Regions from separate parts of the Paenibacillus sp. FSL R5-0519 genome, predicted to be linked through region 2. Evidence: predicted binding sites of a transcription regulator. Region 2 holds the regulator's gene; each other region holds the start of a gene.
The links. The regulator LexA, encoded in region 2, represses DNA repair genes until DNA is damaged. The targets are predictions, from matches to a motif close to CGAACATATGTTCG.
Positions count from the first base shown of each region.

Region 1 (7,955 bases), 1.4 Mb from region 2:
CTGTCATTGACGTACTTCAATCCAAAATGGCGAAGCGTGGTCTACCATTGAAAAACATTGATTACGCAAAGGTAGAGCCAGCATCTTCTGGTACTGTCCGCCAGCGCTTGAATTTCAAACAGGGGATTGATCAGGACATCGCCAAAAAAATCAATATTCTGATTCGGGATTCCAAGTTGAAAGTGAAGAGTCAGATTCAGGGAGACCAGCTACGGGTAACGGGTAAGAGTAAAAATGATTTGCAAGCAGTCATGCAGCTGTTAAATGGTGCCAACCTGCCTCTGGATTTGCAATATACAAATTTCAAGTAATAAGACCTTCTTGTAGCAGAAGTGTTTTTTGACATGGTATTAGGCGTATATTATACTAAGTGTGCATTGCTGGCAGTCATGCATCAAGTCCAGTCCTCATCGTTTGCTGACTTTGTGAAAAGCAGTACATCTTCTGGAAGTCACCGGAACGTTTAAAGCGGTTTTGCTTTTGAGCGGTTGACTTTATTTTTTGCGTTTCTACATAATGGGATCATGTTAATATGGATTGACATTGAAACTGTACATTTCATGTTCCGGATGATGATAACGGGATTATGATGATTGTTTGGAGTAATGGAGGATATGAGGGAGGGCGTCTTGTGAATTTACCCAACCGGATTACGCTTGCACGAATTTGCTTAATCCCTTTTTTGATGGTGTTCCTGCTCGTGGATTTTCCATTTTATCCAGAGCCGTTGCAGCTTGGAAGCTTTTCGCTTCCGTATAATCAACTGATTGCTGCTGTTATTTTTATCATCGCCGCAAGCACAGATGGAATCGACGGATACCTTGCGCGGAAAAATAACATGGTTACCAATCTGGGAAAACTGCTTGATCCGCTCGCAGACAAGCTGTTGGTTACTGCAGTTTTGATCTCGCTCGTGGAGATGGGCAAGCTGGATTCCTGGATTGCAGTGGTTATTATTAGTCGTGAATTTGCAGTTACCGGCTTGCGCCAAATCGCATTGCTGGATGGTTCGGTTGTTGCTGCGAGTGCCTGGGGCAAGCTGAAGACGGTAGTGCAGATTGTGGCAATTGTGTTGTTGCTGTTGAACAATTTCCCGTTCTCATACACGGGTATTCACGTCGATATTATCGCAGTATGGGCAGCAGCGCTTATTACTATCTGGTCGGGTATCGATTACTTTATCAAAAACAAAAACCTGCTTCATTTAACAAAAGCTTAATAGTTGGTTCTAAAAATGGGTAATCATGAAGGAAGCATTGGGTCAGGGGCAATAGGAAATTATCCTATTGCCCTTTGATCACTCACCACATGTACAGGAGGATGCTCAATGAAGGCAGAAATCATTGCAGTTGGCACAGAGCTACTGCTTGGACAAATCGTCAATACCAATGCCAGATACCTATCCCGTGAATTGGCTGCGATGGGGATCGATGTATATTTCCAAACGGTGGTTGGGGATAACCTGAACCGACTTAGTGAAGCTATTCGCATTGCGCAGGGCCGTGCTGACGTTATTTTATTTTCCGGTGGCATCGGACCCACTCAAGATGATCTGACCAAGGATGCGCTCGCAGCTGTTCTTAACCGAAAACTGCATACGGATCGAATGGCGATGGATAAAATTGAGAGCTTTTTCAGAGATCGTAATGTGGACATGACAGAGAATAACCGACGTCAGGCCATTGTTATTGAGGGTGGGACACCTCTGGCCAATGAAACGGGTCTTGCGGCAGGAAATGCGATTTCTGATAATGATAAACATTATGTTGTGATGCCTGGACCACCTAAAGAGCTAATTCCAATGTTTGAACAGGAAGTCAAGCCTTGGCTGTTCCAACATGTGCTTACAGAAGAAATGCCGATCTATTCCCGAATGCTCAAATTCGCAGGTATCGGTGAATCTGCTCTGGAGGATCGACTGCTGGATCTGATTGACGCGCAGACAGACCCTACAATTGCCCCTTACGCGAGCGAAGGCGAAGTTACGGTACGTGTCTCCACTAAGGCTGCGAGTGAAGGAGAGGCGAAGCTGAAGCTGGATGCGATGGAGGTTCAGATTCGGGAGCGTTTGACAGAACATCTCTACGCGAACGAGGATGTGCCTATAGAGTACACAATTGTAACCATGATGTCTGACATGGGGCTGACGCTTAGCGCAGCTGAGAGCTGTACAGGAGGTCTTGTCATGCAAAGTCTGACTTCTGTACCGGGAAGTGCCTCAATGCTTAAAGGTGGAATTGTTTGTTACTCCAATGAGATTAAGGAAAAGCTGCTGAATGTGCCTCATGATTATCTGGAAGGTGAAGATGCACCTGGGGCGGTAAGTCCTGAGGTTGCAAAAGTGCTTGCTGAGCAGATCCGCATGATTGGCGATGCTGATTTTGGCTTGGCTGTTACCGGTGTAGCTGGACCGGGATATTCGGAACGCAAGCCACCCGGACTTGTCTTCATCGCTCTGGCTGAACGTGGAAAAGAGACGGAAATTCATGAGCTGCGTATTAATGGTAATCGCGAGACTGTCCGCATTCGCTCAGCCAAAGCGATTCTCTATCGCCTATGGCAAAAACTTGTGGCGATGGATTGATCAGTTAATAGCTTCGATTGCATTTGAAGCTCTAAAGAAGTATAATTAAGGAAGACGGAAGAACCGTAGAATTAGGCTTTACAGCCTTGTTTACGGTTCTTTTTTCTGTTTAATGGAAAGTTTCTTTGAGGAAGAGGCGCCTCGGCCTTTACAAAAAAAACGAATGTATGTTCGAAAAAAAGCTTGGCAAACGTGTTAAAACAAGGTATCATTATCTTATAAACAGTAAAGGGTGTGAGCTTATTGTCAGACCGTCGTGCCGCGCTTGATATGGCGCTCCGTCAAATAGAGAAGCAATTTGGTAAAGGATCCATCATGAAACTGGGTGAGTCCACTCATATGAATGTGGAAATTATTCCCAGTGGTTCCTTGGCTTTGGATATTGCATTAGGAACAGGCGGCTTGCCTAAAGGCCGTATTGTTGAAATATATGGACCTGAATCTTCAGGTAAAACAACTGTCGCATTGCATGCGATTGCTGAAGTACAACGTGTTGGTGGACAAGCAGCCTTTATCGATGCCGAGCATGCTCTTGATCCTCAATATGCAAGCAAATTGGGCGTTAACATTGACGAATTGCTTCTATCTCAGCCAGATACGGGTGAGCAAGGGCTGGAAATTGCAGAAGCTCTTGTACGCAGTGGTGCAGTAGATATCGTCGTTATTGACTCTGTAGCTGCATTGGTTCCAAAAGCAGAGATTGAAGGCGAAATGGGTGATTCACACGTTGGTTTGCAAGCGCGTTTGATGTCTCAGGCGTTGCGTAAACTGTCTGGTGCAATCAGCAAATCCAAAACAATCGCAATCTTTATCAACCAACTTCGTGAGAAAGTTGGCGTTATGTTTGGTAACCCGGAAACAACACCTGGTGGTCGTGCTCTGAAGTTTTATTCTACGGTACGTCTGGATGTACGTCGTATTGAGAGTATCAAATCAGGCAATGACATGATTGGTAACCGTACTCGTATTAAAGTTGTGAAAAACAAAGTGGCACCTCCGTTTAAACAAGCGGAAGTGGATATCATGTATGGCGAGGGTATTTCGAGAGAAGGCAGTATCATTGATATTGGTACTGAGCTGGATATCGTTAATAAAAGTGGTGCTTGGTACTCTTACGAAGGTGAGCGTTTAGGACAAGGCCGTGAGAACGCGAAGCAGTTCATGAAAGAGCATAAAGATATTGCTGAAATCATTGAACAAAAAATTCGGGTAGCTAGTAACTTGACTACCGCAGTTCCTGCGCCAACGAGTGAAGAGCAACAAAAAGAAGCAGAAGAAGAACAAGAATTGTTTGAAATCAACGAGTAATCTCTCTCAAAGCCTCCCTTGCTGGAGGCCCTGAGGGTGTTTCCCACTGGGCTCCATAAACTTATCTGATTGAGCTTGGATCAATCTGGATAAGTGGATTGTAGTGGGATTGCTCTTGCTGTCCAACAGCCCCTGTCCCAATGGACAGGGGCTGTTGGCACGCTACTGTGGAGATAAAGGCCGGGCTGAGTTCCCGGCCTTTTGTATTAGCATTCTTTATGTGAAGATGTGCTTGACGTAGTCAGAATGAACATGATGTGAAAGGGGAGACCTGAATGGATCAACATGACGAGGATTTATATGAAGAAGCAGAACAGGATGGCCTATCCCAATTTCCGGACAACGAAGAACTTATAATTACGCGTGTAGAACGGACAAAGCACAGGCAAGCTCGTTATCGAATCACTTTTGGCATCCACTCCATAACGGTTCTTGAAGATGTAATGATTAAATACAGGATGACTCAAGGCAATTCGTTTATGAAGAAGGATCTGGAAGAAATCATTGTAGCTGACGAAAGGCAGCGGACGTATACACAATCTCTACGTTTTTTGGAGCATAAGCCGCGTACACGACATGAGTTAAGTCAGAAACTTCGTCAAAAAGAGTTTGCTGCCCCTTTAATTGAAGAGACGCTGGATCGACTTGAGCGCGAGAATTTGGTGGATGATGACCTATTTGCGAAGGAATGGACAAGACAGCGTATGGAGGGCAAGCGGAAGGGAAAACTGTGGATAAGGCAAGAGCTCCGTCAAAAGGGTATTGCCAATGATCTTATTGTTGAAGCGCTGGAAGGTGTCAGTGCGGATGCGGAATTTGAGACTGCATTGAGTGCCGGACGAAAAAAATGGAATCAGGTCAAAGGGGACGTCAAAGAGAAGAAAAATAAAACGCTTCCCTTCTTAATGAGACGTGGTTTTTCAATGGATATGGTGCGCCGGGTCGTGAATTGTTTAATTGAAGAAGATGAGGCTGAAGACGCCGAAGATGACGAAGCGTTGTTATGGGATTAGCAGACTAGAGTCTCTATACTGCATTCTCTTGACAATTTCTTTCGTCAAATACTAAAATGGAAATGAGTCTGTAAGAAATGGACAACCCTTTTTCCTTCCAAAAAAGCGGTTTCGGTTTCTTAAGATTTATACCATTCTTAATTATGGGTTCGCTGGAAACAGTGAATAGTACGTGGAAACATGTACATGTGAAATGAAAATCGGCGGGGGATCGCCGTGAGTATTCGTTATTCCCAAAAATATGTAAGGTTTGAAAACTGCAAATTGACCCAAGGAATGCCTTGGAGGAACCAACGAGGAGGTGAACAGTATGGAAATTGCAATCACGATCGCTCTCGTTGCAGCCGCGCTATTCATTGGGTTCGGAGTAGGATATTTTATTCGCAAATCTCTTGCAGAGGCTAAAATCTCTAGTGCGGAACAAGCTGCCGTACAAATCGTGGAGAACGCGAAGAAAGAGGCAGAAGCACTGAAGAAAGAAACAGTGTTGGAAGCGAAGGATGAAATCCATCGCATTCGCGCTGAAGCTGAAAAAGACACTCGTGAACGTCGGAATGAAATTCAACGACAAGAAAGACGATTGTTGCAAAAAGAAGAGTCGCTGGATAAAAAATTGGAATCACTCGAACGTAAAGAAGAGCAAGTGGCTAACAAAGAGAAACGAATTGATGAGACTCAGCAGCAGATCGAAATGATCTACAAAAACCAGGTGACAGAGTTGGAACGTATATCCAACCTCACTATGGAAGACGCACGCAGTATCATACTGTCCAACGTAGAACAGGAAGTTCGTCATGAGACGGCTCAAATGATCAAGGACATTGAACAACAAGCGAAGGAAGAAGCGGACAAAAAGTCCCGCGAGATTATTACACTCGCCATCCAACGTTGTGCGGCTGACCACGTAGCGGAAACAACGGTATCTGTTGTTACCCTGCCGAATGAAGAAATGAAAGGCCGGATTATCGGTCGTGAAGGACGTAACATCCGTGCGCTTGAAACCCTTACAGGGATTGACCTCATTATCGATGATACGCCAGAAGCTGTTATTCTGTCGGGCTTTGACCCGATTCGCCGTGAGATTGCCCGTACTGCCCTGGAGAAACTGGTGGCTGACGGACGTATTCACCCGGCACGGATTGAAGAGATGGTTGAGAAATCCCGCAAAGAAGTGGATGAGCGCATCCGTGAATACGGTGAGCAAGCTACCTTTGAAGTGGGCGTGCATGGTCTGCATCCGGATCTGATCAAAATTTTGGGCCGGTTGAAGTTCCGTACAAGTTATGGTCAGAACGTCTTGAAACATTCGATGGAAGTCGCTTATCTGGCTGGATTGATGGCTGGCGAACTCGGAGAAGACGTAACTCTGGCAAGACGTGCAGGTCTATTGCATGACATCGGTAAAGCGCTGGATCACGAAGTGGAAGGATCACACGTCGAAATTGGCGTGGAACTGGCGAAGAAATACAAAGAACATCCGGTTGTAATCAACAGTATCGCGTCCCATCACGGAGATTGCGAAGCGACTTCGGTCATTGCCATGTTGGTTGGTGCAGCAGATGCACTCTCCGCAGCAAGACCAGGCGCACGCCGCGAAACGCTGGAAACGTATATCAAACGACTGGAGAAGCTGGAAGAGATTTCGGAATCCTTCGAAGGTGTCGAGAAATCGTACGCCATTCAGGCCGGACGCGAAGTTCGTGTTATGGTACAGCCTGAGAAGATCGATGATGCTGAAGCCTTCCGTCTCGCCCGTGACATCACGAAGATGATTGAGAATGAACTCGACTATCCGGGTCACATCAAAGTCACCGTCATTCGGGAAACCCGTGCGGTTGAATACGCAAAATAGAGCAATACGGAAAAGTGGCCGCAGTAATGGGCCACTTTTCCTTTTGATAGCCCCTTAAAGTGTGCGGCCAAAAAAGAGGCTAGGCTTATTCGGCTGAATTCCATATTCGTCAAAGGCTTTTTGTATAAATACACATCTTGGAACAAGAGATAGAGTCCTGCAAAGGTTCAACATTCGAAAAAGAGAACTTTGCAGGAATTGAGGAGGCAGTAATCAGTGAAAGTTTTGTTTATTGGTGACATTGTAGGCAACGTGGGACGTAAGGCATTAAAGGAAAATTTACCGTACCTGAAATCGAAGTATAAGCCACATGTGGTGATTGTGAATGGTGAAAATGCGGCAGCAGGTCGCGGCATTACCGGGGCAATTGCAAATGAGTTTTTCAACTGGGGTGTACATGGTATTACACTTGGTAATCATACTTGGGACAATAAGGATATTTTTGATTTTATAGATGATGAGCCTCGCATGATTCGTCCAGCGAACTTTCCACCAGGCACACCAGGACGAGGATACACGGTTGTCAAAGGCGAAGGGAAAGAGCTGGCCATTGTCAATCTGCAAGGAAGAACGTTCCTGCCTGCTCTGGATTGCCCGTTCCGTGTAGCTGATGAGATTGTTGATGAGCTGCGTCAGGACTATAAATGTATTCTGGTTGATATGCATGCTGAAGCGACGTCAGAGAAAATTGCCATGGGCTGGCATCTGGATGGACGTGCGTCTCTCGTTGTAGGTACACATACACATGTACAGAGTAACGATGATCGGATTTTGCCTGGAGGAACGGCATACTTGACGGATGCGGGCATGGTAGGGCCGCGTGACGGCATATTGGGCATGGAGCGTGAGGCCGTGCTGCGCAAGTTCTACACCCAGCTCCCGGTACGTTTCGTTGTGGATGATGGCAAATGGCATTTCCATGGTGTGTTTGTTGAAATTGATGAAGCTACAGGTGCGGCAACACGCATCGAAAAAATTCGTCTGATGGAGGACGAGTGGCGCATGGAATAGGGGTATTGTCCCATTTTGCAGGGAAACCCGTCTAAAAAGAAGGAATTTTTTTGCCTCCCGCGAATAACATCTAGTAAGTGGAAACAAACTTTCAACATTCCCAGGGAGGTACTTACCATGGATGTATTAAAAGTTTCAGCAAAGTCCAATCCTAATTCTGTAGCCGGCGCTCTTGCAGGGGTTCTTC
Region 1 is NZ_CP150234.1:4,078,257-4,086,211, reverse strand. It holds gene MKY73_RS18305 (YajQ family cyclic di-GMP-binding protein) at 1-311, shown strand, start outside; gene pgsA (CDP-diacylglycerol--glycerol-3-phosphate 3-phosphatidyltransferase) at 632-1,219, shown strand; gene MKY73_RS18295 (competence/damage-inducible protein A) at 1,328-2,584, shown strand; gene recA (recombinase RecA) at 2,828-3,892, shown strand; gene MKY73_RS18285 (regulatory protein RecX) at 4,168-4,905, shown strand; gene rny (ribonuclease Y) at 5,216-6,757, shown strand; gene MKY73_RS18275 (TIGR00282 family metallophosphoesterase) at 6,974-7,768, shown strand; gene MKY73_RS18270 (stage V sporulation protein S) at 7,886-7,955, shown strand, end outside.
Region 1: a site for LexA is predicted at 2,745-2,758, ahead of recA (recombinase RecA). Genes of this name have one in related genera too.

Region 2 (7,955 bases):
TGATGGCAGCTATTCAGAATGGCTGGCTCGATGCCAATGTTGTAATAGAAGAATCATTATTGGCGTTCAAACGTGCCGGATGCGATGGCATTTTAACTTACTTTGCTGTAGATATGGCGCGGCGAATGAGAGATGGAGAATCTCTGCATTGATATACACAACTAGACAAAATTGCTTTTTTATTTGAGTTTAAGAAGTATCAGCGCCAATGAACTGTGACCCGTAAGATGGACACTTTGAAAAAAGTGCCCTCTTACGGGTCTTTTATGTTCTAATCAGATTATAAAAGTCTGTGGGGATGTAGATTGTGGGGAAAAGCAGACGGTATTTTTACGGAGATTGAGTTCAAGGTACTGGAGTAGAATCCATCAATTCTTTCCGTCATAATTAGGTCGGCCCAAAATAGATAAATATAACATATAAAAGTTATATTTATATTTGTAAATAATCTTGTTGTAGAATGTTGGTTTAAAAAGTATTATTATGGGATTTGTAGTTTGTAAGTAATTATGTTCAGGAAATGAAATCCTTTTGTCGAATTGGTAGATTTGGTGATGAGATGAATTACACATATAAGATATTATCCACAGATATGGGATTTCTTCCAACGGCCTTAACTTAAGTCCGTATTTCGTCTGGCGTGTCCTATGTGATAAGGAACATATTATTGACTAAGGTGTATCAGTAGAAGCTCATATATTAGTTTCCATTAAGATCATGGGGAAGAGATGTTTTCGTGAGATATTTGAATTTAAGATACATAAATAGGAGCCAAATGTGGCTTCTTTTATTTTGTGGGTGAGAACAGATGAAATCAACTAAAAGTAATATACTCACAGAATCCCCCAAATGTCTCCTGAATTATTCTTCATCAGCTCCCATAGCATTTTTGTGTTTGTCTGTAACCAAGCTTACATATAACTAACAGATACATTCATTTACCGATAGATAATCGTAAAACCCTCTTCTCATCATTGAAAGAGGAGTTTTTTATAGGGTAACTGAACTCTCTATGAACTTTAACACTTCATGTTAGTAATAACGCAAAATCATTTTTCATTTATCTACTAACCTATGAAAAAGAAAATGAAATTAGAATTTTTTCTATATTGAATTAATCTGTCGGAAGCGAAAGATCTAAATCAAGCTCCGAAATTCTGATAGCCACGAAATAGAAAGAAATACTAACATTCACTCTTTTAGAATCCAAACCATCACTCAAATACATACAAATCAATGTTTCAATTGTATGTTGAAAGTTTCATATAGAAGAGGTATACTTTAAATAAATTTTGAGCAATTTAATTTTAAATGATTAATTGGAGATGTTGATATGGATCAGGCAAAACCATTGGTGACAGAACAACGTACATTTTTTTATACAGGACAAACTAAAAATATCGAGTATCGGATTAATGCACTTCAGCAGCTTAGAAAAGGAATTGAAAAGTATCAGCAACGGATACAAGATGCACTTCGGGCGGATCTGAACAAATCTGAGGCGGAAGCATACGGTTCCGAGATTCGCATTGTTCTGGGTGAATTGGATTTTGCATTAGAACATCTGGAGGAATGGGCTGCGCCAAAACAAGTCCCAACCAATTCGGCTATGCCGGATGGGGTGAGCACCATTTACCCTGAACCATATGGAGTGGCTCTTATTATTGCACCTTGGAATTACCCTTTCCAACTGGCCTTTGGTCCACTGATTGGAGCAATTGCAGCCGGTAACTGTGCAGTTATCAAGCCTTCTGAATTAACACCAGCCGTATCTCGTCTGACATATGATCTGGTTCAGGAGATCTTCCCCCAGGAGTATATTGCCGTTATGGAAGGGGAAGTTGAAGCCAGCACCGCATTGTTGAAAGAGAAGTTTGATTATATTTTCTTCACAGGTAGTACGGGTGTTGGTCGTATTGTGATGAAGGCAGCTGCGGAGCATCTGACTCCTGTAACTCTAGAGTTGGGTGGTAAAAGTCCTGCTATTGTCCATCGTGATGCAGATTTGAAGCTGGTGGCCCAGCGTATTGTTCGGGGTAAGTTCCTGAATGCAGGGCAAACTTGCGTTGCTCCGGATTACTTGCTTGTGCATGAACAAGCTCATGATGAATTGATTGATCTGATTGGCGCAGAGATCAAAGATAAATTTGGAGATGATGTGTTACAAAATGCTGATTTCCCGCATATTGTCAACGCGCGTAACTTTGATCGGTTGTCGAAATTCCTCACAGATGGCCAAACGCTGATAGGTGGACGTTCTGTGCGGGAGCAGTTGCTGATTGAGCCGACGGTACTTGGAGAGGTGAACTGGGAATCATCTGTTATGCAAGAAGAAATCTTCGGTCCGATTCTTCCAGTGTTTACGTACAGTGACTTGACCCCCATGCTGGATGAGATTGTCCGCCGGCCAAAACCATTGGCGCTTTATCTCTTCACACAGGATGAGCAACTGCAGGATCAGATTCTGAATCAAGTATCCTTCGGTGGGGGATGTATTAATGACACACTTTCTCATATGACATCACATTATCTCCCGTTTGGTGGTGTAGGAGAGAGTGGTATGGGCTCATATCACGGGCAACAGAGCTTTGATGTGTTCTCGCATCACAAGAGTGTTCTGAAACGCAGTGAATAATTAGCCGATAAAACAATATAAACATAAAAAGAGGTTGTCCTGTTCATCAGGGCAACCTCTTTTGGTATTTCAGTGTATTGCATCTAGTTATGTTACTCAGGTTAGATATTAATGAATATCTCGGAAAAGGCCAATGACTTTACCCAGAATACTAACGTGTTTCAAACGTAAAGGTTCGAAGGTCGCATTCTCCGGTTGAAGGCGAATATGATCTTTCTCTTTATAGAACGTTTTCACTGTAGCTTCATCGTCTTCAGTCATTGCCACTACGATATCACCGTTATCAGCAGTTTGCTGTTGACGGACAATAACGTAATCTCCGTTAACGATTCCTGCTTCCACCATACTATCTCCGACTACCGAAAGCATAAACACTTTCTGTTCACCTACATAATGTGTAGGAAGAGGGAAGTAGTCTTCAATGTTCTCGGTTGCAGTAATTGGAACCCCGGCTGTAACCTTACCAACGACAGGAATACGTGCAACGCTATGAGCAAATTGATGAGAATGCTCAGATTCTTCCTGGCTCAAAAGCTCAATGGCTCTTGGCTTGGTAGGGTCGCGTCGGATCAAACCTTTTTTCTCCAGGCGATCCAAATGTCCATGTACTGTTGAGCTGGAAGCCAGTCCAACAGCTTCACCAATTTCCCGTACGGAAGGAGGATACCCCTTCAACCGGACTTCATTTCGTATAAATTCCAGAATTGCCTGCTGCCTGCTGGATATCTTCGACATACCGTATCAACCCCATTTTAGTAACGTTTGGGAAAATTATAACATAGAACCTCCGTTCGTACAAACATAAGTTCTAAATAAAATGGCATATAATCAGTGTTTTTTAACTTATAGAACCGAATTTGTCCAAAAGTCAGAGCAAAATACTGCAAATGCTTCGCAGAAGGGTTTGAATTAAGATATTGCTCCTTCAAAAAATAAGCGAACAATTGTTCTAAAAATCTATTGAACAAAACAAGTGTTCGTGTTATATTGATTTTAACAGATAGGAACAAACGTTTGGAGGCGGGTATTTAATGAGATATTCAACTTATCAAAGTATTTATGAACCGATGAATTCGGAACTGGTTAAGTCTAACATAGGGAACTACAAGAAGGTTTTAGCGCGTTTCAAGATTTCTTCATGGATATTAAAGGTAGCCATCACTTCTTTGATTATATTTATTGGTTGCAGCACTGTATTAACGGTATTTGCTGGCAATGAGAATGATGTTCTCCCTGGAGGAAAGATAGCCGTTTCACAAGGGGAAACATTATGGAGTATTTCTTTGGAACATAAACCGACTAACATGGATACACGTATATATATAGAAGCAATTAAGAAAGTGAATCAACTTCAAGCGACTTCCATCCAAGTGGGACAAGTACTAACTCTACCTCAATTCGCAGAATAAAAGCACATCAATGAGAGTTAACGCGTGTCAGCTTGACAAGCAGCCTTTATCATGGCAAAGTTAGTATGACTTTGTATTTTTGGAGGGGACAAGCTTGGATATAGATAGTCTGGTAGCACGTATTAACGAATTGGCTCGTAAGCAAAAGTCCACTGGATTGTCGGAGGAAGAACTTGCTGAACGTGCCGAGCTAAGAGAGATTTATTTGAGTAATATTCGCAGCAATTTCAGACAACAACTGGATACCATTGAGATTGTTGATGATGAGAATGACAAAGGCCACCAAGGCAAACTCAAACACTAACGAAACCTAATGATATCATTATGATATTTAGGTTTCTTCCTGTTATTCTGAGTATGCAATTTATAGGGGGAAATGTTGGTTTACAGTTATGTAAGCCGATACAAAGACACATAAGGGGGATTCTCATGTCGCGTTCGTTCGAGAGAACGGTTAAGAAAAATTCCAAGCAGTTAAATCAGCAACGCAAAAAAAGTGGTCAGCCTATCACAGGTACACCAGGTGAAGAAGTCTTTAAGGGACGTAGCCTTTTGTTCCCTATATTTTTGATCGGTCTCGCCTTTTTGTATCTGTTTATGAGCACGTTCCTTGTGCAAGCTCCGATGACAACCTGGGACTGGGTGACGATGCTGCTTTACGTATTTTTGGCAGTCATCTTCATGCTTCGTCGTCCATACATCAAGATCAGCAGTAATCGGATTATAACGACAAAGGGTAATCGTGAACGTTCAATCGGGGTTGAAGATATTGTCAAATTCAGAATTGAACCAGGCACAGTTGTTATCGAACATAAAAGTCGCGGGAAAAGATGGGTGTTCACCAAGTTATTGAACCGTTACGATACAGATGCGATTGCAGAACGTTTGCTGAAGTTTGCAAAAGCACACCAGATCACCGTGGAAACGATCGATAAGTAATTATTGCATAAAGGGGTAGATGATCGGAATGGCGTTAAAAGCGATTTTGTTCGACCTGGATGATACTTTATTGTGGGATGAGCGCAGTGTTCGAGAAGCATTTCATGAGACTTGTCTAATTGCAGCACAAGAGACTGGGGTCAAACCGGAGGAACTTGAAGAAGCTGTTCGTAACGAGGCACGTGCACTGTATGAATCTTATGAGACCTTTGCTTTTACCAAAATGATTGGAATCAATCCGTTTGAAGGCCTTTGGGCCAACTTTACTGGTGGGGATCAAGCTGAGTTCCGTCAGTTGGAACAACTTGCTCCAGTTTACCGTAAAGAATCCTGGCGTCGTGGCTTGTTGAAGTTGGGTATAGATCGGGAAGATCTTGCTGAACAACTGGCCGCGCAGTTTGGAGTAGAACGTAGATCCAGACCTCATGTGTACGAAGAAACGATGGATACTTTGCGTCAATTACAAGGGAAATACAAACTGTTGCTGTTAACGAACGGTTGTCCTGCTTTGCAACAAGAGAAGTTGGATGGTGTACCTGAATTGACTCCTTTCTTTGATGAGATTGTTATCTCGGGTAACTTTGGAAAAGGAAAACCAGATCCGTCCATATTCGAGCATGCTTTGAGTAAACTGGGTGTTAAACCCGAAGAGAGCATGATGGTTGGGGACAAGTTGACGACGGATATTCGTGGTGCTCTATCAGCAGGCATCCAAGCCGTATGGATTAACCGTGAGCATAAGACCAACAATGAAACGTATGCGCCTGACCATGAAATTACGCATTTATCCGAATTAGATCAACTTATTGCTAAGTTCTGAGCAAATCAGCCATAACATCTTTCCTCAGCACTCTGAAACATTGGAAGCTTCAATGAACGATGATATCGTTCTTGAAGTTACCAATGTTTTTTTATTTTGAGTATATTAACTAAATTGCCTTGTTAAATGATATTTCCATTTATTTTACTAAAAGTTATTGAAATTAAGGGGAAGCTGGATTAAAATATAACTAACATACTAGTATGATTAGTATTTAGATTGTCCTAAGCAATTTCTTTTGACTCAATTCAAATGAATTCATTTGAATGGAAGCGAGGGTTGTTGCTAATTATTTCTTATTTTTTGTAAGCGCTTTATACACATCGAAGACCTTCTCTAGATTTGGAGATCACACCAATTATTAAGTGCTAATGCATGATGTGAAGCACCTTGAATTGAGTGATTTTACATAAAACATCAAAATGATATCGCTTACATTGGACTGTACTCTATTTCGTGGTGGGGGTGAAATTGAAGGATTGGTTGTTTTCTACCAAAGAAGCGATGGGAATTGCTCATGAAATAGTCTATATCTATCAAGTCCTGGATTGGAGTGAAAACACATGGAGTCGGAAACCGCTAAAACAACGTTAACCATGACATCTTTACGTAAAGAAAGCAGATTACGAACGGCAGCAACCTTGTTCCGCAAAGACTGGCAGTTGTATTCACTATTAATCCTTCCCATCATCTATCTCCTTATTTTTAAATATGGGCCGATGATTGGTAATGTAATTGCATTCAGACGCTTTGTTCCCGGAGGAAGTATATTTGGAGAAACGTGGGTTGGGTTAAGATACTTCAAAATGTTCATTGAGGACCCAACCTTCTGGAGAGTATTTGGTAACACGCTGATGTTGGGCGGACTCGCGTTGCTCTTTACATTCCCGGTTCCAATCATTTTTGCCTTGATGCTTAACGAAGTGAAGAGTAAACGATTCAAAAAGTTTGTTCAAACCGCATCTTATCTGCCTCATTTTCTGTCCATCGTTATCGTGGCGGGTATGATCCTGCAGCTGACAGCAGTGAATGGTTCCATTAATGGATTGGTGGCTTTCTTCACCGGAGACAATATTCCTTTTATGCAGCGGGCGGAGTGGTTCCGAACAATCTATATCACTTCTGAGGTATGGCAGGGTATGGGTTGGGGAGCGATTCTGTATCTGGCTGCACTGACAACCATAGATGATTCTCTGTATGAAGCTGCACGTATCGATGGTGCCAACCGGTGGAAGCAAACGATTCATGTAACGATACCAGGGATCTTGCCGACGATTGTGACATTATTGATTCTAAACATGGGTAATTTCCTTGCTGTTGGATTCGAAAAAATCTTACTCTTGTACAATCCGCTAATCTACGAGACATCTGATGTGATCTCCACTTACCTGTATCGGGTCGGACTGGAATCCAGTAACTTCAGTTATGCTACCGCAATTGGCTTGTTCGAATCGCTGATCGGTCTGATTCTGGTGTTCTCCGTTAATGCCATCTCACGCAGACTGACACAAAGAAGCTTATGGTAAAGGAGGAGCATCATGCAGGAATCCAGATCTTACAAGGTATTTAAAGTATTCAATGTTATCTTTCTGCTGTTCGTGGTATTTATAACGCTCTATCCATTCTTAAATGTCGTGGCACAATCCTTCAGTAGTGAGTCCTATATTAATTCGGGCAAGGTTAGTCTGTTCCCAAGAGGATTCAATGTGGAGACGTATAAGACCATCTCGCGTGACAGCATGTTCTGGACGAATTATAAAAATACGATTATCTACACTGTGGTAGGTACGCTAATCTCCATGTTCATGACGACTATTTTCGCATATGCCCTGTCCAAAAAGAGATTAATGGGTCGCAAGTTTCTGACCATGTTCGCAGTATTCACCATGTTCTTCAGTGGTGGGTTGATTCCAAACTATGTGTTGATTAATTCCCTTGGATTCAACAACACCATGTGGGCACTTGTTGTTCCTGGCGCAATTAGCATATACAACATGCTGATCATGAAATCATTTTTTGAAAATATGCCTGAAGAACTGGAGGAAGCTGCCTCCATTGACGGTTTGAACACTTACGGAATCTTGTTACGCATTATTTTGCCACTAAGTAAAGCAGTTATGGCAACCATGGTGCTATTCTACGCAGTAGGTCA
Region 2 is NZ_CP150234.1:2,666,559-2,674,513, forward strand. It holds gene hemB (porphobilinogen synthase) at 1-152, shown strand, start outside; gene MKY73_RS12300 (aldehyde dehydrogenase) at 1,334-2,635, shown strand; gene lexA (transcriptional repressor LexA) at 2,744-3,370, opposite strand; gene MKY73_RS12310 (LysM peptidoglycan-binding domain-containing protein) at 3,667-4,044, shown strand; gene MKY73_RS12315 (DUF896 domain-containing protein) at 4,139-4,348, shown strand; gene MKY73_RS12320 (hypothetical protein) at 4,474-4,983, shown strand; gene MKY73_RS12325 (HAD family hydrolase) at 5,012-5,803, shown strand; gene MKY73_RS12330 (ABC transporter permease subunit) at 6,367-7,329, shown strand; gene MKY73_RS12335 (carbohydrate ABC transporter permease) at 7,342-7,955, shown strand, end outside.

Region 3 (7,955 bases), 930 kb from region 2:
AAAGCAAGCAGTGAACTGGTGATGTTAAAAAGGGTCTGGGCATGCGCAATCTGTGCCCCGCTGTCCGCTGACAGCCAAGCCGAAGCTGCATGCAGCTGGCCGATCAGCGGCATAAACAGCAGCGCTCCCGCAATGTTTAATACCACATGGGAGGCTGCGACAAATTTGCCTGCGGATGCTCCGCCCGCGGCAGCAATTACAGCGGTGATACAGGTCCCCACGTTGGACCCGATCACGATGGCGATGCCGATCTCCACAGGTAACACCCCTGTGGCTGCGAGCGTAATCGCCATGCTAATGACAGCTGCGCTGCTGTGAATGAGCGCGGTAAGACAGGCACCTGCCAGGAAGCCCCACCACAAGCTGTCGGCCGAGCGGTCGAGAAACCATTGAAATACACCCATGCTCCGCAAGGGTAAGGCAATGGATTGCATCACCTGTATGCCTGTCATGACAAGTGCAAATCCCGCAGCTGCCAGGAAGCTGTACTGGATGTTAAACAAAGTCCGGCGTGTGCGCTCAGGCGCGGCCAGATTGCGTTCACCAAGCACAACAAACATGGCCCAGCCCGTCAGCGACAGGACAAGCAATGGCAGGGAAGCGCGTCCGATCTGCAGTCCCACCAGCTCCGTCGTCAGACATGTCCCGATGTTGGTGCCGAGGATGATGCCGAGTGTGCGTCCATAGGTGATTAATCGGGCATTAGCCAGTCCAATGGTGAGTACGGTGACCGCCGTACTGCTCTGTAACAAGGCCGTTGCACCTGCACTGAAGGCCATGCCTTTCCATGGAGCAGAGGTGGCGCGATTGAGCCAACCTGCCAACATGGGACCTGCCATACGCTGCAAGGCCGTCTCCATCAGCTTCATGCCACCAAAAAAGATAATAAGCCCATAGAGTAGGGGCAATATCACATCTCTAAACATAGAAACATCATTCCTTCCGTCCGGGTTCCTTAACTCATCCTATGAGTAAGAAAAGACAACCATGACAAGCCTAAAGGAATTCAGAGGAAAGCGAGCCTCCCTCAATTCAAGTATCTTAATTGCCGCACTCCAATTCGAAAGATACGGTGATTCGTGCAAGTGTAGTGGAGGGTACGAAATCGAATCTGAAGAAGCGAAGCGTGCGCCTTTGTCTCCGGATTTTCCCTTTAAAGAAGGGAATCAAAAAAATCTGGAGACAACAGCGATCGGAAGATCGATTCGTAACCGAAACGCCACCTAATTGCTGCACCCCAATTCGAAAGATACGGTGATTCGTGCAAACTTAGCGAAGAAGACGAAATTGTTACCGAAGAAGCGAAGCGCTCGCCTTTATCTCCAGATTTTCCCTTTTAGAAAGGGAGTCAAAAAATCTGGGGATAACAGCGATCGGAAGATCGATTCGTAACCGAAACGCCACCTAATTGCTGCACCCCAATTCGAAAGATACGGTGATTCGTGCAAACTTAGCGAAGAAGACGAAATTGTTACCGAAGAAGCGAAGCGCTCGCCTTTATCCCCGGATTTTCCCTTTAAGAAAGGGAATCAAAAAAATCTGGGGATAACAGCGATCAGAGGAACAATTCGTCGCCGTAGCGTCTCCTTTGCACCAAACCTATCTTTTCAACTAACTATGAAAGAAGTGGATCTACCTTGCCATCAGTTACACTCGAACGAAGTCGCAAAAAGCGGCTTGAACACGCACATCCATGGATATTTAACAATGAAATCGCCTCGGTTGACGGAAACCCGGAGCCCGGAGATCTGGTCAATGTATTGAATCATCAAGGTCGCTATCTGGCGACAGGTTATTACAATCCCGCATCTCAGATCACGGTAAGGGTTGTAGCTTATCAACCCCTGGATTCCGAACAGATGGATACGGCATTCTTTGCAGCGCGTTTCCGCGATTGCCTGCGTCATCGGGAACGTTTTATCCAGGATGGAGAGGCGTACCGTCTCGTTTACGGCGAAGCTGATTTTCTGCCAGGATTAATCGTTGACCGATTCGGCAGCATTCTTGTTGTACAGTTGCTTACACTTGGCATGGATCGATGCCGTGAAGCCATCGTACAGGCACTCATTGAAGTAATGCAGCCTGAAGGCATATATGAGCGCAGTGATGTCTCGATTCGTGAACTGGAAGGTTTGGAGCAGACCAAAGGCCCATTGTACGGAGATTGCCCGCGACATGTCACTGTTACAGAGAATGGACTACTCATTAAAGTGGACATTGTGGAAGGACAGAAGACAGGTTACTTCTTCGACCAACGTGAGAATCGTGCAGCGATCGAACCGCTCATGAAGGGTTGGGGTTACAAGAGTGGAATCACACTTCAAATGACCGAGCAGGATGGCACAGAGCAGCTCTTGCCTGTGAATAAAAGTGGTAAGGTAGTTACATTCCCTTATTGGGATGGTGCCACCGTACTGGAGTGCTTCTCACACACGGGCAGCTTCACGTTAAATGCTTGCAAATATGGAGCCAAGAAAGTGACTTGTCTTGATATATCGGAGCATGCCATTGAAAGTGCACGAACGAATGTCGAACTGAATGGTTTCACCGACCGTGTCGAATTCGTAGTTGCTGATGCATTCCAGTACTTGCGTGAACAAGTGAAAGGACTGGATGAACGTACTGCACGTGCGCGTGCTGGCGAACAAAAAGTAGATACTTCCAAAGCGCTTGCAGCTGGCGGTAAAACATTTGATGTTGTCATCCTCGATCCCCCAGCGTTTGCCAAGACGAAATCAGCAGTCAAAGGCGCATGCCGTGGATATAAGGATATCAACCTGCAAGGAATGAAACTGGTCAATGAGGGCGGATATTTGGTAACCGCCAGCTGTTCATACCACATGCGTCCAGACCTCTTCCTGGATACGATTGCTGGTGCAGCGGAAGATGCTGGCAAAGTGCTTCGTCTGATCGACTGGAAGGCAGCCGGTAAGGACCACCCGCAAATTTTGGGCGTGGATGAAGGACATTACCTCAAATTTGCTATTTTCGAGGTGCGCAGTAAAAAGAATTAGAGGAGTCTCTTTTTACTTTTTTTAATCCTTCGTGAGATAAAGTGAAGTTTAAATGAATGATACTTTCGGTTAAAAGTCCACAGTGTGAACAGCTGCGGGCTTTTTGCCGTGTTAACGGAGAGAATCTCCGGTTTTACCGGATAGTGGCAAACGTATGTTCCGAACCAAGTCAGATATGTTATACTGGGAATTAAAATCTTGTACGTGTGGTTTGGAGGATTAGACATGTCCGTTCGTTTTGTTATTGGCCGGGCAGGCAGCGGCAAAAGCTCGCTGATTACCCGGGAAATTACATCCTTACTTCAAAAGGAGCCGCAAGGTAAACCTTTGATTTTACTCGTTCCCGAACAGAGTTCCTTTCGAACAGAGCAGGCATTGGTGTCTTCTGGAGCAATTAAAGGTACCATGCGTGCAGAAGTGCTCGGCTTTCGCCGATTAGCTTACCGCATAATGCAGGAAGCAGGCGGTTCTGCTCGTATTCCAATCGGAGCCGAAGGCAAAAAGATGCTGCTCTATAAGGTCATCCAGCGTCGTAAGGAAGAATTGAAGCTGTTTGGTGCATCCGGCAGCCAGCTGGGTTTTATAGGCGAATTAAATGACTTATATAGTGAGTTTAAACGTTATGAAGTTGATCCATCTTTGCTTGAAGAAGGGTTGTCTGGAGGGTATACCTCATCCTCTTCGCCAATTCTGGAGGACAAGTTGCATGACTTGAATCTGATCTATCGTGACTATGAACAGGAACTGACCAATTTATATATTGATGATGAAGATACGTTGACCGAACTGACAGAGCGCCTGTCTGAAAGTACATTGCTGCAGGATGCTCAGATCTGGATTGATGGTTTTCAGGGATTTACGCCACAGGAGATGAGTGTGATCGGTCGCCTGATGTTGCAGTGCTCTTCCGTGACGATTGCACTGACATTGGATCGTGCATATGATCACGGCGCACTGCCTGGAGAACTGGAACTGTTCTATCCAACGGCAAGTGCCTATGCGCGTTTGAAAGGGATGGCTGAAGAACTGGGTGTACCGAGCGATATCACCGTGCTAGATTCGGAGATTCCACCGAGATACAAGGATCGTCCGGGACTTGCTCATCTGGAGGCTGGTTTTGACCGCCGAATTCGTTGGAAAGGTGATGGTACTGATTCAGGAATCCGCCTAGTTGCAGCGGAGAACCGACGAGCTGAGATGGAGGGAGCACTCCGTGAGATGCGGCGTCTGGCGCAAAACGAAGGTGCGCGTTATCGGGATATGGCAGTACTTGTTCGTCAGTTGGATACCTACGCTGATATAGCTGAACCGCTATTCAGGGACTATGGCGTACCTGTCTTTCTGGACCGCAGAAGAAATGAACTTCATCACCCATTATCCGAATTTATCCGTTCCGCACTGGATATTGTTCGGCGCCACTGGCGTTACGAGGATGTATTTCGCTGTGTCAAAACGGATCTGCTGCTTCCGCGTGATGGTTCCATCACCCGTGAAGATATGGACCAGCTTGAGAATTATGTGCTAGCTTGTGGTATTCATGGATATCGCTGGACTGACGGCAAGCCGTGGAAGTATGTACCCAGCCTGTCGCTGGAAGACAATGGTCAGGATGGCCATAGTCGTGGACGGGACCAAATGCTTTCTTTAATGGAGCGTTGTCGAGCGGTCATTACAGATGCCTTGGGTGCTTTTGAGAAACGGATGAAAAAAGCAAAGACAGCCAAAGCTCAATGCGAGGCACTATACAGACTGCTGGAAGAGGCCGAGATTCCATGGAAGTTGGAACATATGTCTGCTGAAGCTAAGGCGCAAGGTGACCCCGAACGATCGAGAGAACATCGGCAGATGTGGGGAGCTGTGTTGGATCTGTTGGATCAGATGGTCGATATGATGGGCAATGAACGGCTGGATATCACGCTGTTTGCCGGAATGATTGAGACCGGATTGACGGAACTGAAGCTGGGTCTGGTACCACCCGCACTGGATCAGGTTTTGGTTGGTTCCATGGACCGTACACGTCTTCAGGACATCAAATACGTATTTATCCTGGGTGCAGTTGATGGTGAATTGCCCGCCGTCCCTCAGGATGATGGTGTATTAACGGAACTGGAGAGAACGTTACTGACGGAAAGAGGTATGGCGCTTGGACCAGGTGCAACGAGGCAAATGCTGGACGAACGTTTTCTGATCTACACGGCACTTACAGCGGCAAGCAGCCAGTTATGGCTGAGTTACCCGGTTGCTGATGATGAGGGGAAAGCACTTCTTCCTTCCGAGATTGTCCGCCATGTACGGAAAATGTTTGGCCTGCAAGAACAGCCATTGCTCGCTCAACCACCGGTTGTAAACTCGGAAGAAGCCCATTGGTCCTATGTCACCCATCCAGGTCAGAGTCTGTCTGCGCTTATTGGACAATTGCGCAAATGGCGTCGCGGAGAAGACATCCCTGAAATGTGGTGGTCGGTCTACAATTGGCATTTATCTCAGGAGACAAGCAGACCTCAGCTGGAACGGTTGATGGGATCAATCTTTTATCGTAATCGGGCATTGCCACTACGGACAGCCACCAGTCGCAGACTGTATGGCACAGAGGTAAGGACGAGTGTCTCGCGAATGGAGCGGTTCGTAGCTTGTCCATTCTCGCATTTTGCTTCGCATGGGCTGCGCCTCAAAGAACGGCAATTGTACCGCCTTCAGGCTCCTGATATCGGACAACTTTTTCATGCTGCGTTAAGCCAGTTGGCTATGCGATTGCGTCAAGAAAATCGTAGCTGGGGCAGCTTGACCCCAGACCAATGCCGCAAGGAAGCCGAGCAAACCGTCGAGCAGATTGCACCACAGCTGCAAGGGGAGATTTTGCTAAGCACCAAGCGATACGGTTATATTTTCCGCAAATTGAAGGACATTGTTAGCCGGGCATCCGTTATTCTCGGGGAACAGTCCAGACGTGGAAGTTTTGAACCGATTGGGCTGGAACTTGATTTTGGACCGGATAAAACGCTGCCCCCACTCCGTTTTGAACTGGAGAACGGCTGTGTGATGGAGATCGTGGGTCGGATTGACCGTGTGGATGTCGCAGAAGGCGAGAATGGTCTGCTCCTCCGTGTCATTGACTACAAGTCGAGCCAGACGGACCTCAAGCTGCATGAAGTGTACTATGGTCTGTCATTGCAGATGCTCACCTATCTGGAGGTGCTGCTTAGTGCTGCCGAGGAATGGCTTGGAGAAACGGCGATGCCTGGAGGAACGCTGTATTTCCATGTGCATAACCCACTGTTGCAATCCGCAAACGGCATGACATCGGAGCAGGCCGGACAAGAACTGCTGAAACGGTTCAAAATGAAAGGTTTGCTGCTGGCGGACCGGGATGCTATCGCACAAATGGACAATACCCTGGATAAGGGGTATTCAGCTATTATTCCGGTTGCCCTTAAAGCAGATGGCAGCTTTTATAGCAGTGCCGCTGTAGCTACGCCAGAGCAATGGGATACGCTGCTTGCTTCGGTTCGCAGTAATATTCGTGAGATTGGTACCCGGATTACGGATGGGGATGTGGCGATTGAGCCTTATCGTATTCAGCAGGAAGTGGCGTGCACATTCTGTCCATATAAGCCTGTATGTCAGTTCGATGAAAATATAGAAGGCAATGAATACAACCTGTTGTCCAAACCGGGCAAACAGCAGATATGGGATATGTTATCTCACACCAAGGGAGGGGAAACATCATGACGAATATGCCTAAACCGGAAGGAAGCTTCTGGAGTGATGACCAGTGGAGTGCCATCTCGGAAAGCGGAGAAGATATTCTGGTTGCCGCTGCGGCGGGATCGGGCAAGACAGCCGTATTGGTTGAACGAATTATTCGCAAGATCGCAGATCCCTCCCAAGGATTTAGTGTGGATCGTTTGCTTGTAGCTACGTTTACCAAAGCCGCCGCCGCCGAGATGAAACAACGGATTCGGGAAGCACTGGAACGTGCGCTTGAAGAACAGCCTGGAGAAGAACATCTGCGTAAGCAACTGTCCCTGCTTGGGCGGGCATCCATTACCACATTGCATTCATTCTGTATGGAAGTCATTCGCCGGTACTATCAGCAGATTCCGTTGAACCCCGCTTTCCGTATCCTGAATGAAAATGAAGCGGAAATCATGCGGCAGGAACTGCTGGAAGAACTCTTTGAGGAAAAGTATGGCGAAGAGGATGAAGGCAGTACATTCCGCGAATTGGTGGACTGGTTCAGTGGAGAGCGAAACGATGATGCCATGCATCGACTGGTGCAACGCTTGTATGATTTTTCCCGCAGCCATTCCTGGCCGGATCATTGGCTCTCAGAGATGGCATCCGCTTTTCAGGTGGAAAGTGTGGAGGAGCTGGGTCATTCAGCATGGGTTCAGAGTATTATGCGTGATGCGGCTCTTGCTTTAAGTGGTGCAGCAGGTCTGCTCCGTCAAGGCATCCATATTTCCATGCAGCCTGAAGGTCCAGCACCATATGCAGATACGTTAAAAGAAGATCTGATGATGGTGGAGGAGCTGCTATCTGCAACCCAGGTAATGCCGTGGGAAAGGTTGCCCGAAGTGTTTCAACCCGCTGCATTTGGCAAATTGAAACCTTGCAAAAAGGATCAAACGGACCCGGTTTTACAGGATCAAGTGAAGGAACTCCGAGAGGCTGCGAAAAAGGCAGTTTCCGATCTGAAAGGCTCCTTGTTCGGGAGAAGTGCGTTTTCGTTCTGGCAGGAGCTGGAGCAAGCGGCACCGCTCATGCAGGAACTTTCGATGTTGGTTAGTACATTTGGAGAACGTTATCGACAGGCTAAACAGGAACGTGGGCAAGTTGACTTCAGTGATCTGGAGCATTACTGTCTTCACATATTGCGACATGAGGATTCAACGCCTGAACTGTCGATGCCTTCCGACGCGGCTATGGAGTACCGTTCAC
Region 3 is NZ_CP150234.1:1,740,059-1,748,013, forward strand. It holds gene MKY73_RS07810 (Na/Pi symporter) at 1-926, opposite strand, end outside; gene MKY73_RS07815 (class I SAM-dependent rRNA methyltransferase) at 1,638-3,014, shown strand; gene addB (helicase-exonuclease AddAB subunit AddB) at 3,240-6,743, shown strand; gene addA (helicase-exonuclease AddAB subunit AddA) at 6,740-7,955, shown strand, end outside.
Region 3: a site for LexA is predicted at 3,162-3,175, ahead of addB (helicase-exonuclease AddAB subunit AddB). Genes of this name have one in related genera too.